4 linked regions of the Methanothermobacter marburgensis str. Marburg genome follow. Each later gene encodes a partner of the first gene's protein in a complex. Links are inferred from orthologs where the notes say so. Each region holds a gene or a part of one and is shown on either strand. Other genes may lie near its edges.

Region 1 (2,758 bases):
CCAGAACCTCACTGAAGTCCAGGTCGGCCTTTATCTCGTGGAAAGACTCCCTGAGTGACTTGGAGGTTTTTTTCTTTCTGTGCTGAAAGAGGGCACGGCACACATCCTCAAAAAGTGCAGGGAGACTGAATCCCGTGGGCCTTACGGTCACGACTGCAGAGTCAACACGGGGCCTTGGGAAAAAACAGCCCGGTTTGAGGTAATCAACTATCTGGACCTCTGCAAGGAAGTGCAGCATTACAGAGAGTCTTGAGTAATCCCGTGTACCCGGCTCTGCAACCATCCTTGCAGCAAACTCCTTCTGGTACATGAGGACCCCTAACTCGAATTCATGCCTCAGAAGCCTGAAGGTTACAGGGGACGATATCTGGTAGGGCAGGTTGGATACCACCTTGTTGAATGCGGGAAAATCAACCTTAAGGGCGTCGCCAACAATGATATCCACATTGTCCCCTTTTATTCTATCGGCAAGGATCCCTGCGATGAAGGGGTCACTTTCGATTGCAGTAACATGACCTGCAAGTTCTGCCATAGGGAGTGTCAGTGTACCTATGCCGGCCCCTATCTCCAGGACATGATCATCGGGTCCCAGATTGCCATATCCCAGTATGCGCTGCCTCTTGCCGTCATCAACAAGGTAATTCTGCCCCAGACTCCTTCTGAGCCTGACACCGTACTTCCTCAGAACGTCCCTTGTCTCTCTGTAGAGTCCCGTCATAAAATAAATTGGTTATTGGGTTAAAATCAGTCCCTCTTCTTCTGGGGAGGTCTTGTGAATATTGTGTACTTCCTTTTTCCCCGCTTGGCGCCCTCAACATCCAGTTCCATGAGGATCCTCCTGACGATGAGTTTAACAGGGTCTGATAGCATCGGGACCCTGTTCTTTATGTCCTCAAAACTCTCAAAGGGCTTTTCCTCACGGGCCTTCAGGATATCCCACATATGCTTTTTACCGATTCCTGGAAGAAGTTCAAGCTGGTGAAGCCTGGTGCTTATGGGGCCCGCCTCATTGAAGAAACGCACGAACCTGTCCTCGTTGGACTTTATTATTTCCTCAATGACGTAGGGCAGTTCAACCCTGGCTGTGGCCGTGAGTTCATTGTGCCGGAGTCTCCTGTTGATCCTGGCTATCTTATCCCTTTTACCCTTACCTATGTAGACCTCCTCATGAATCTCAAGGTCAACATCTGGCCTGGGTGTTAACTCAAGGAGGGTAAACTCATCCTTTCCCAGAGCCTGGGCAACAGGCCTCTTCTTGAATGTACCGAAACCTTCACTCACGTAACCAAGTGGAAGGTAATCCAGTATGATAGCGTACTCTTCCATGAAATCACATACTCTAATTTTTCAGGTCAGATATTATTTTTATTCGACCCGGTATTTATCTATTACCTCGAGTATGCCTGGCAGGTCCTCTGCCTTTATGGGGACCCTTTCCTTGGCAAAGATTAAACGGAGGTCAGATAGGTCCACAGGCATGATATCTGCGATCTTGACAGCATGCCTCCTCTTTATGTTGGGGATACCCATCAGTTCCTCAATGAGACCCCTGCTGGTTTCAGGGTCAAGCCTTGAAAAGCGGGTTACATGGTCAAGGACAAGGTTCTGCTCGTAGGTGAGCTCATGTTCTTCCCCGAATTTTTCAAGTATCTCCTTAACCTCTGCCATTGAAACAGGTTCACTTTCCAGAACCTTTTTCCCTATCATGGGAATCACTCTTGCATCTGAAGGTGCTCTGGCCTCACCACAAGCTGTTTCTCCTTGTTACCATCCCTTATGGACACCACATATGATCTGCCCATCATACCGGCAACACGGCCTGTTTTACCATGGAAGCGGGGGTGGGGCTGGCCCCGGTGGATGCTTGGATCTATTATTATGTGTACAAGGTCACCCTCACTGAAGCTCTGGATCTTCCTTGTTATCGGGTTTGATCTTCCAGGCCTTTTGACCTTCTGAAGCTTGTGTCTTGTTTTACTTCTGAAACCTCTTGATCTTCTCATTTTTTAACCTCCATAAAAAGCCTGTGATGGCTTGTAACAGTTATTAAAACCTTACAAGAATCAGACATCTAAACTTATAAGTTCTGTATTTAACATTTCCATAAATATATATTTTTCCTCAGGGCAGGGGATCTCTCAAATTGAAGGGGGAGATCATCATCAGCTTGTCTTCAGGGTCAGATGAAGCTTCATGCGGGCTCCCCGACCTCAAGGACATCAAGGCTGGCGCACCTTGCAGGTACACCCAGGATGCTGCTCACACTGGGTTCTGTACGGCCCGAGTCCCCTGAGATCAGTTCCTTTATGTACAGTCCACCCTCAGCCTTTATTATAAGTTCCAGGTGATCGTCAAGGCGTTTCCAGGATATTTCAAGGACCCTGCGTTCCCTGATCCTGTCAGCCCTTCTGTGTGAAACCCTCAACGGGGTCCGCTGCCTTATCAGGTCAAGTTTCTCAAGCTTTACCAGGTCCTCATCAGACACGGCACCCTCGAGTTCAACAATGGCACGGTAGACCTTGTACTTTTTCCTTGATGACTCCTTGAGTTCCACCTTCCGGTTCCTTGAGGAGAACCTCAGATCAGCCACCTCAACCATGCCCCTCGCTCTTCTGTTTATCTCATCCTCCAGTGCCCTTAGATCCGGTGTGCGGATTGCCGGCTCCTTAATCTCCAGCACAAAGGGTCTTCCGGTTCCAAGCATCCGCACATCCACATCCTCCCTGCCAGAGCCATGGAACTTACTGTCACTTCCCCC
Region 2 (2,908 bases), 240 kb from region 1 along the record:
CTTGCAAGTCCCCTCTCAAGGGATGCCTTGTTGAGTATCAGCGCGTCCTCCATGTTGTAGCCCTCATAGGACATTACGGCCACAACGAAGTTCTGGCCTGATGGCCTCTCATCGTAGCCGGTCACATCTATTATCCTTGTCTTCACTATGGGGACCTGGGGGTGGTGGAGGAGGTGTGCACGCGTATCTGTCCTGAGGTCATAGTTGGATGCATAGAGACCAAGGGCCTGCTTTGTCATCCCTGCCTCCATGGTGTTCCTTGGTGATGAGTTGTGGTTTGCGAATGGAATGATACCTGCACATATCCCCAGCATGGTGGAGGGGTCTATCTCAAGGTGGGTGTGTTCATCTGTGAGGTCCTCTGGACTCATTGCTATGTAGGCGTTTTCCTCTTCCTCTGCATCCAGATACTCTATTATACCCTCATTTATGAGGTCATCCCATTCCATTTCCCCTGATTCAAGCTTTTCAAGGTGCTCCTCCTTTAAAAGAGGTTCTCCGTCCTTCACAATGATCAGGGGTCTTCTGGCCCTTCCAGGGTCTGTGAATATGTATATCTCATGGTTTTCAGGGTAATGGGTTATGTTCATCTCAGGGGAGACCTCTCCGGATCTCCTCTTCTCCCTCATCTCCTGCACAAATTCTTCAGGGTTTTCACAGGTCCCTATAAGCTTCCCGTTAATGTAAATCTTGGTTTTACTCACTTAACAGCCTCCCGGTGGAAAAATTAGTTCAGAACCCCCATTTTTTTGATTACCTCCTCAACCTCCCTGCCATCTGAACCCTCGGATATCTTTGCAAGGAGGGCGAGGTTCTTAACAAGACCACAGTTTGGACCCTCAGGGGTCTCGTTGGGGCAGATCTTACCGAACTGTGTCGGGTGAAGGTCCCTTGCCTCAAAGTGTGGCTGGCTCCTGCTGAGGGGGGAGACAACCCTTCTCATGTGGGATAGTGTACCCATGTAACTTGTCCTGTCCAGGAGCTGACTCACACCTGCCCTTCCACCAACCCAGTTACCTGTCGCGATGGCGTGCTTGAGGTTCTCTGTGAGGACGTCTGACCTCACAGCCTGCTTGACTGAGGGCTCCTTACCCCTTGCAAGGCTCCTCTCAAGCTGGTAGCTCATGTCCCTGCTGAGACTTGTGAAGGCCACCCTCAGGAGGTCCTCCATCAGGTCACCTGAAACCCTGAGCCTTTTGTTGGTGTAGTGGTCCTTATCGTGGGGCTTTCGCTCACCGGATATAACCTGGAGGAGCATTTCGGTCATCTCAGCCAGGTATATTGCCTTCTCCAGCCTCTTATCTGGTTCTGTTCCTATGTGGGGGAGAAGGTAGCGGTCTATGACATCCTCAGCCCTTTTTATCCGGTAGTCCTCGGTCATGCCCTTGGCGACCCGGTTACCGATGTATCTTATGGCGCTCCTTACAAGGTACTCCCTTCTCTCCTCCTCGTCAAGTTTCTCCATTTCATCCTTTTTGAGGTTCAGCTTGTCCAGTGAGACCTGTATGTCGTCGGCTGCGATCATCTGGTAGTTGAAGTCATCTGATATGCTTGTTATGATGTCCTGGTCAGTTGCAAGTCCAAGGGCCCTTAGCAGTATCACCAGCGGGAGTTCTCCTGGTACGTAGGGGAATGATATCCTGAGGAACACCCCGCTCTTCCTTGGCTTCCTGTATTCAAGGGATATCCTGGCCCTGAAACCACTTCTTATAGAGGTGACTATTGCCCTGGCCCTGTTTTCATCCTCTTCCCCTATCCTTTCAAGTATTATCTTGTTTGGGGCTATTTCCTCCATGGTGACGATTGATCTCTCTGAACCGTTGACGATGAAGTAGCCACCGGGGTCTGCAGGGTCCTCGCCCTTTTCAATGAGTTCATTTCTGCTGAGGCCATGCAGGTGGCATATCTCTGATTTCAGCATAACAGGCAGTTCACCGATGTAGACCTTTTCAAATTCTGTTTCTGGACCCCCCTCATTTATGAGTCTCATCTCCAGGCTCATGTGGGCCGAGTAGGTTAAATTTCTGAGCCTGGCCTCTGTCGGGTATATCTTGCTCTTTGAGCCGTCCGCCTCCTTGATGAAGGGTTTTTCTATGCTTACCTTCCCTGTCTCCACACGGTACTTTCCCTGTTCCAGTTCTATGGGTTCGCTTGTGTCTATTATCTCCTGTATACGGTTACTCACGAAGTCATTGTAGGAATGTATGTGGTGGTCCACAAGGTCGTATTTATCAAAAAACGCGTCTACCAATCCCCATGCACTTTTTTTCATGGACTTCCTCCAAAACAAATTAGATGATTGAATTATGAGCTTACGGTTTTACCCGAAAAATTAGTCCTGCACGAGCCTATATGTAATGAATTCTTCGGCAGTTGGACTCTTACGGATTATTTTCACGATATCCCCCCTTTTAGCACCTATGGCCTTCACCACAGGGTCTGTTGTTTTTATTTTTGGAAGCTGTTCTGGATGGGCATCCAGTTCTTTCAGCACCCTTTTTGCTTCAGAATCATTTAAAACCACGTGTTCCGGAACCAGATGGTGTTTCAAGATTTCCCTCTTCACAATTTAGTCCTCCAGATAAAAAGTCACCGTAAAATTAGATAGCGGGCCCGACGGGAATTGAACCCGCGACCACTTGGTTAAAAGCCAAGCGCTCTGCCAGACTGAGCTACGGGCCCTGAAGGAACGCCCTGGCCGGGAATTGAACCCGAGTCGCGGGCTCGACAGGCCCGCATGATAGCCCCTACACCACCAGGGCAGGTCTTCAGAATGAGAGCATTACTGTGTTCTCTCGTTACCTGCTTATATACTTTACTATTGCTGTATGACATACATGTTATGAGTTCTATTTTTCTAGTATTTAAAACTTTCACACTGTTGGTGAAGTCCCGCCTGCCGGACTTG
Region 3 (2,950 bases), 230 kb from region 1 along the record:
TTTTGTTTATTTCTTCTAGCAGTTTTTTTATGTCTCCGCTTTTAAGTTTATAGTCATTTTCAACAATGGAGACTGGTTTATCGAGTTTTATATCGCCTTGTTCCTCTTCACAATGGGGGCACTCCTCACGTCTGGCCTCTGCGTATATCTCCTTTATTATGGGTGTGAGGCTCTCCTCCTTCTCCATCGCCTCGAGTATCCGCTGTCTGTACTCTTCAATCTCCACCTCTGTGAGCAGGACCCTGCCGCATTTCCAGCAGATTGACCTGAGGATCTTGTGTATTGTATCCGCGAATCCCACGTGTATAACGGGTCTTGCAAGGTTTATGCTTCCAAAGTGTCCGGGGCACTCACCGCCCTTGGCCCCGCATGTCCTGCACCTGAGGCTCGGGTCTATGACACCAAGCCTCGGGTCCATGAGCCCGTTCTCGATGGGGTACCCGTCCTCATCATAGGTGTCCGGTGTCACCACCTGGGTAACGGACATCTTCCTTATATCCTCAGGGGACATGAGACCAAAATTTATCCGGGAAATTTTCTTTAAAATTCCTCTCAAGGTATTCTCTCCTTTGATTTATTCCCTCAAATCCGTAATCATGCCTTATCTTCCAGTATGAGTTTCGGGAAGATGCATAGACTCTTAAGTTCATCAAGGAGTAATTTGAAGGCGTATGATATCTCCACAGGGAATGACTCTGAGTCCTCACATATTGGACAGTACTTCTTATCCCTTATCTTGTCGTATATTGCTATCATACCGCACTCGGTACATACCAGTGCCTCGTATTTATCTGATTCATCAAGAAGCCTTTCCTTCAGTGCGAGCGCTGCTCCATGGGCAATCAGACAGTCTCTTTCCATTTCACCGAATCTGAGACCTCCTTCCCTGGCCCTTCCCTCGGTTGGCTGTCTTGTGAGGACCTGCACAGGACCCCTTGATCTTGCGTATACCTTGTCTGTTGTCATGTGGTGGAGTTTCTGGTAATAGGCCACTCCTATGAATATCTCAGCTTCTATCCTTTCACCGGTTATTCCGTTGTAGAGTGATTCCACACCCGCACTTTCAAATCCATTGGCCCTGAGGGCCTTCTTTATGTCCCTCTCGTCCTCTCCGGTGAATGGTGTTCCGTCCACCCGGCGGCCCTCCATGCATGCGGCCTTACCTGCAAGCATCTCAAGGACCTGCCCAACCGACATCCTTGATGGTATGGCGTGGGGGTTTACTATGAGGTCGGGCACAACACCGTCCTCTGTGAAGGGCATGTCCTCCTGTGATACTATGAGGCCCACAACACCCTTCTGACCGTGCCTTGATGCGAATTTGTCACCGAGCTCTGGCTGTCTCTGTTCCCGCACCCTTATCTTGGCGAGTCTGCTGCCCTCAACGGTTTCTGTTAGGAGAACAGCGTCAACTATACCCTTCTCCCCGTGCCGCACTGTTACTGAGGTTTCTCTTCTACGCTCCGCCACTGTTCCAAATTCATCGATTTCCTCCAGGAACCTTGGTGGTGATGTTTTACCTATGAGGACGTCACCTGATGATACAACTGCCTCAGGGTTTATTATACCGTCCTCGTCAAGGTGCCTGTAGTCGCTCTCTGACCTGTAGCCCCTGACCCCCTTCTCAGGTATCTCGAAGCGGTCCTCCTGACCACCGGGGTATCTTCGCTCTGCGGCTTCGTAGGATCTGAAGAATGATGACCTTGCAAGTCCCCTCTCAAGGGATGCCTTGTTGAGTATCAGCGCGTCCTCCATGTTGTAGCCCTCATAGGACATTACGGCCACAACGAAGTTCTGGCCTGATGGCCTCTCATCGTAGCCGGTCACATCTATTATCCTTGTCTTCACTATGGGGACCTGGGGGTGGTGGAGGAGGTGTGCACGCGTATCTGTCCTGAGGTCATAGTTGGATGCATAGAGACCAAGGGCCTGCTTTGTCATCCCTGCCTCCATGGTGTTCCTTGGTGATGAGTTGTGGTTTGCGAATGGAATGATACCTGCACATATCCCCAGCATGGTGGAGGGGTCTATCTCAAGGTGGGTGTGTTCATCTGTGAGGTCCTCTGGACTCATTGCTATGTAGGCGTTTTCCTCTTCCTCTGCATCCAGATACTCTATTATACCCTCATTTATGAGGTCATCCCATTCCATTTCCCCTGATTCAAGCTTTTCAAGGTGCTCCTCCTTTAAAAGAGGTTCTCCGTCCTTCACAATGATCAGGGGTCTTCTGGCCCTTCCAGGGTCTGTGAATATGTATATCTCATGGTTTTCAGGGTAATGGGTTATGTTCATCTCAGGGGAGACCTCTCCGGATCTCCTCTTCTCCCTCATCTCCTGCACAAATTCTTCAGGGTTTTCACAGGTCCCTATAAGCTTCCCGTTAATGTAAATCTTGGTTTTACTCACTTAACAGCCTCCCGGTGGAAAAATTAGTTCAGAACCCCCATTTTTTTGATTACCTCCTCAACCTCCCTGCCATCTGAACCCTCGGATATCTTTGCAAGGAGGGCGAGGTTCTTAACAAGACCACAGTTTGGACCCTCAGGGGTCTCGTTGGGGCAGATCTTACCGAACTGTGTCGGGTGAAGGTCCCTTGCCTCAAAGTGTGGCTGGCTCCTGCTGAGGGGGGAGACAACCCTTCTCATGTGGGATAGTGTACCCATGTAACTTGTCCTGTCCAGGAGCTGACTCACACCTGCCCTTCCACCAACCCAGTTACCTGTCGCGATGGCGTGCTTGAGGTTCTCTGTGAGGACGTCTGACCTCACAGCCTGCTTGACTGAGGGCTCCTTACCCCTTGCAAGGCTCCTCTCAAGCTGGTAGCTCATGTCCCTGCTGAGACTTGTGAAGGCCACCCTCAGGAGGTCCTCCATCAGGTCACCTGAAACCCTGAGCCTTTTGTTGGTGTAGTGGTCCTTATCGTGGGGCTTTCGCTCACCGGATATAACCT
Region 4 (2,757 bases), 240 kb from region 1 along the record:
TAGTGTACCCATGTAACTTGTCCTGTCCAGGAGCTGACTCACACCTGCCCTTCCACCAACCCAGTTACCTGTCGCGATGGCGTGCTTGAGGTTCTCTGTGAGGACGTCTGACCTCACAGCCTGCTTGACTGAGGGCTCCTTACCCCTTGCAAGGCTCCTCTCAAGCTGGTAGCTCATGTCCCTGCTGAGACTTGTGAAGGCCACCCTCAGGAGGTCCTCCATCAGGTCACCTGAAACCCTGAGCCTTTTGTTGGTGTAGTGGTCCTTATCGTGGGGCTTTCGCTCACCGGATATAACCTGGAGGAGCATTTCGGTCATCTCAGCCAGGTATATTGCCTTCTCCAGCCTCTTATCTGGTTCTGTTCCTATGTGGGGGAGAAGGTAGCGGTCTATGACATCCTCAGCCCTTTTTATCCGGTAGTCCTCGGTCATGCCCTTGGCGACCCGGTTACCGATGTATCTTATGGCGCTCCTTACAAGGTACTCCCTTCTCTCCTCCTCGTCAAGTTTCTCCATTTCATCCTTTTTGAGGTTCAGCTTGTCCAGTGAGACCTGTATGTCGTCGGCTGCGATCATCTGGTAGTTGAAGTCATCTGATATGCTTGTTATGATGTCCTGGTCAGTTGCAAGTCCAAGGGCCCTTAGCAGTATCACCAGCGGGAGTTCTCCTGGTACGTAGGGGAATGATATCCTGAGGAACACCCCGCTCTTCCTTGGCTTCCTGTATTCAAGGGATATCCTGGCCCTGAAACCACTTCTTATAGAGGTGACTATTGCCCTGGCCCTGTTTTCATCCTCTTCCCCTATCCTTTCAAGTATTATCTTGTTTGGGGCTATTTCCTCCATGGTGACGATTGATCTCTCTGAACCGTTGACGATGAAGTAGCCACCGGGGTCTGCAGGGTCCTCGCCCTTTTCAATGAGTTCATTTCTGCTGAGGCCATGCAGGTGGCATATCTCTGATTTCAGCATAACAGGCAGTTCACCGATGTAGACCTTTTCAAATTCTGTTTCTGGACCCCCCTCATTTATGAGTCTCATCTCCAGGCTCATGTGGGCCGAGTAGGTTAAATTTCTGAGCCTGGCCTCTGTCGGGTATATCTTGCTCTTTGAGCCGTCCGCCTCCTTGATGAAGGGTTTTTCTATGCTTACCTTCCCTGTCTCCACACGGTACTTTCCCTGTTCCAGTTCTATGGGTTCGCTTGTGTCTATTATCTCCTGTATACGGTTACTCACGAAGTCATTGTAGGAATGTATGTGGTGGTCCACAAGGTCGTATTTATCAAAAAACGCGTCTACCAATCCCCATGCACTTTTTTTCATGGACTTCCTCCAAAACAAATTAGATGATTGAATTATGAGCTTACGGTTTTACCCGAAAAATTAGTCCTGCACGAGCCTATATGTAATGAATTCTTCGGCAGTTGGACTCTTACGGATTATTTTCACGATATCCCCCCTTTTAGCACCTATGGCCTTCACCACAGGGTCTGTTGTTTTTATTTTTGGAAGCTGTTCTGGATGGGCATCCAGTTCTTTCAGCACCCTTTTTGCTTCAGAATCATTTAAAACCACGTGTTCCGGAACCAGATGGTGTTTCAAGATTTCCCTCTTCACAATTTAGTCCTCCAGATAAAAAGTCACCGTAAAATTAGATAGCGGGCCCGACGGGAATTGAACCCGCGACCACTTGGTTAAAAGCCAAGCGCTCTGCCAGACTGAGCTACGGGCCCTGAAGGAACGCCCTGGCCGGGAATTGAACCCGAGTCGCGGGCTCGACAGGCCCGCATGATAGCCCCTACACCACCAGGGCAGGTCTTCAGAATGAGAGCATTACTGTGTTCTCTCGTTACCTGCTTATATACTTTACTATTGCTGTATGACATACATGTTATGAGTTCTATTTTTCTAGTATTTAAAACTTTCACACTGTTGGTGAAGTCCCGCCTGCCGGACTTGAACCAGCAACCCTCGGATCTACAGTCCGATGCTCTGCCAATTGAGCTAAGGCGGGTTGATATACATCATTGGGGGTGATGTATATTTAAGCTTTTTGGATGGGACCACCCGGATTTGAACCGGGGTCTCAGGCTCCCAAAGCCCAAAGGATCGACCAAGCTACCCTATGGTCCCCTTAGGAAGCCCCGGACGGGAATTGAACCCGCGACCACGAGATTACAAGTCTCGCGCTCCACCAGACTGAGCTACCGAGGCATTTCCAATGTTAGTAACTACTCATTTATATAGTTTGTGGTTGATTTCTGCGGGCACCATGGAGGGGAGGTTCAGCACCTCCCAATATGGGGTTAGTGGGGTGCGGACTCCTCAAGTACCCTCACAGCAGGCAGCTCCTCACCTGCGAGGAGACTTATACTGGCACCACCCCCACTGCTTATGTGACCTATTTTATCCTCAAATCCCATTTTGGCAGCCGCAGCGGCAAGGTGACCCCCACCTATTATTGAGAAACTCTCAGATGAGGAGATGGCATTGAGTATATCCTCGGTCCCTATGCTGAAGTCAGGGTTTTCAAATACACCTGCAGGACCATTTGCAAACAGGGTTCTGGCCTCACGTATCCTCTCAGCATAAAGTTTTATTGTCTCCATACCTATATCCTGGATGGGATGGTTGGGTATCTTTTTCACAGGCACATCCACCCTTTTTCCATCCTGGCTGATTGCAACATCAATGGGAACCAGTATTTTCTCAGGGAACCTCTTTTTCAGCTTCTTCGCCACCTTTATGAAGTCACAG

What was found.
Region 2: MTBMA_RS08355 (region 1) and MTBMA_RS07010 share a complex: the UniProt entries of both Methanocaldococcus jannaschii proteins name them as parts of the RNA polymerase complex. The link is inferred for Methanothermobacter marburgensis str. Marburg from one-to-one orthologs.
Region 3: MTBMA_RS08355 (region 1) and rpoB share a complex: the UniProt entries of both Methanocaldococcus jannaschii proteins name them as parts of the RNA polymerase complex. The link is inferred for Methanothermobacter marburgensis str. Marburg from one-to-one orthologs.
Region 4: MTBMA_RS08355 (region 1) and MTBMA_RS07005 share a complex: the UniProt entries of both Methanocaldococcus jannaschii proteins name them as parts of the RNA polymerase complex. The link is inferred for Methanothermobacter marburgensis str. Marburg from one-to-one orthologs.

The regions. Positions count from the first base shown.
Region 1 is NC_014408.1:1,552,832-1,555,589, reverse strand. What follows is about bases 37-2,732. They hold MTBMA_RS08355 (RNA polymerase Rpb4 family protein), read right to left. Parts: upstream 1,708-2,732; coding sequence 1,366-1,707; downstream 37-1,365. Other genes in these bases: MTBMA_RS08345 (tRNA pseudouridine(54/55) synthase Pus10), read right to left, coding at 2,192-2,732; MTBMA_RS08350 (50S ribosomal protein L21e), read right to left, coding at 1,713-2,003; MTBMA_RS08360 (DUF655 domain-containing protein), read right to left, coding at 745-1,326; rsmA (16S rRNA (adenine(1518)-N(6)/adenine(1519)-N(6))-dimethyltransferase RsmA), read right to left, coding at 37-718. Outside these bases: more of rsmA, read right to left, coding at 1-36; more of MTBMA_RS08345, read right to left, coding at 2,733-2,758. UniProt on the Methanocaldococcus jannaschii protein: DNA-dependent RNA polymerase (RNAP) catalyzes the transcription of DNA into RNA using the four ribonucleoside triphosphates as substrates. This subunit is less well bound than the others.
Region 2 is NC_014408.1:1,317,509-1,320,416, reverse strand. It holds MTBMA_RS07010 (DNA-directed RNA polymerase subunit B''), read right to left. Parts: upstream 2,273-2,908; coding sequence 728-2,272; downstream 1-727. Other genes in the region: MTBMA_RS07005 (DNA-directed RNA polymerase subunit H), read right to left, coding at 2,333-2,566; rpoB (DNA-directed RNA polymerase subunit B), read right to left, coding at 1-704. UniProt on the Methanocaldococcus jannaschii protein: DNA-dependent RNA polymerase (RNAP) catalyzes the transcription of DNA into RNA using the four ribonucleoside triphosphates as substrates. The Rpo2 subunit (Rpo2N and Rpo2C in this organism) is implicated in DNA promoter recognition and in nucleotide binding.
Region 3 is NC_014408.1:1,319,169-1,322,118, reverse strand. It holds rpoB (DNA-directed RNA polymerase subunit B), read right to left. Parts: upstream 2,407-2,950; coding sequence 595-2,406; downstream 1-594. Other genes in the region: MTBMA_RS07010 (DNA-directed RNA polymerase subunit B''), read right to left, coding at 2,430-2,950; rpoA1 (DNA-directed RNA polymerase subunit A'), read right to left, coding at 1-556. UniProt on the Methanocaldococcus jannaschii protein: DNA-dependent RNA polymerase (RNAP) catalyzes the transcription of DNA into RNA using the four ribonucleoside triphosphates as substrates. The Rpo2 subunit (Rpo2N and Rpo2C in this organism) is implicated in DNA promoter recognition and in nucleotide binding.
Region 4 is NC_014408.1:1,316,711-1,319,467, reverse strand. Bases 1-2,695 are described here. They hold MTBMA_RS07005 (DNA-directed RNA polymerase subunit H), read right to left. Parts: upstream 1,618-2,695; coding sequence 1,384-1,617; downstream 1-1,383. Other genes in these bases: MTBMA_RS06975 (phosphoglycerate kinase), read right to left, coding at 2,307-2,695; MTBMA_RS07010 (DNA-directed RNA polymerase subunit B''), read right to left, coding at 1-1,323. Also shown: more of MTBMA_RS06975, read right to left, coding at 2,696-2,757. UniProt on the Methanocaldococcus jannaschii protein: DNA-dependent RNA polymerase (RNAP) catalyzes the transcription of DNA into RNA using the four ribonucleoside triphosphates as substrates.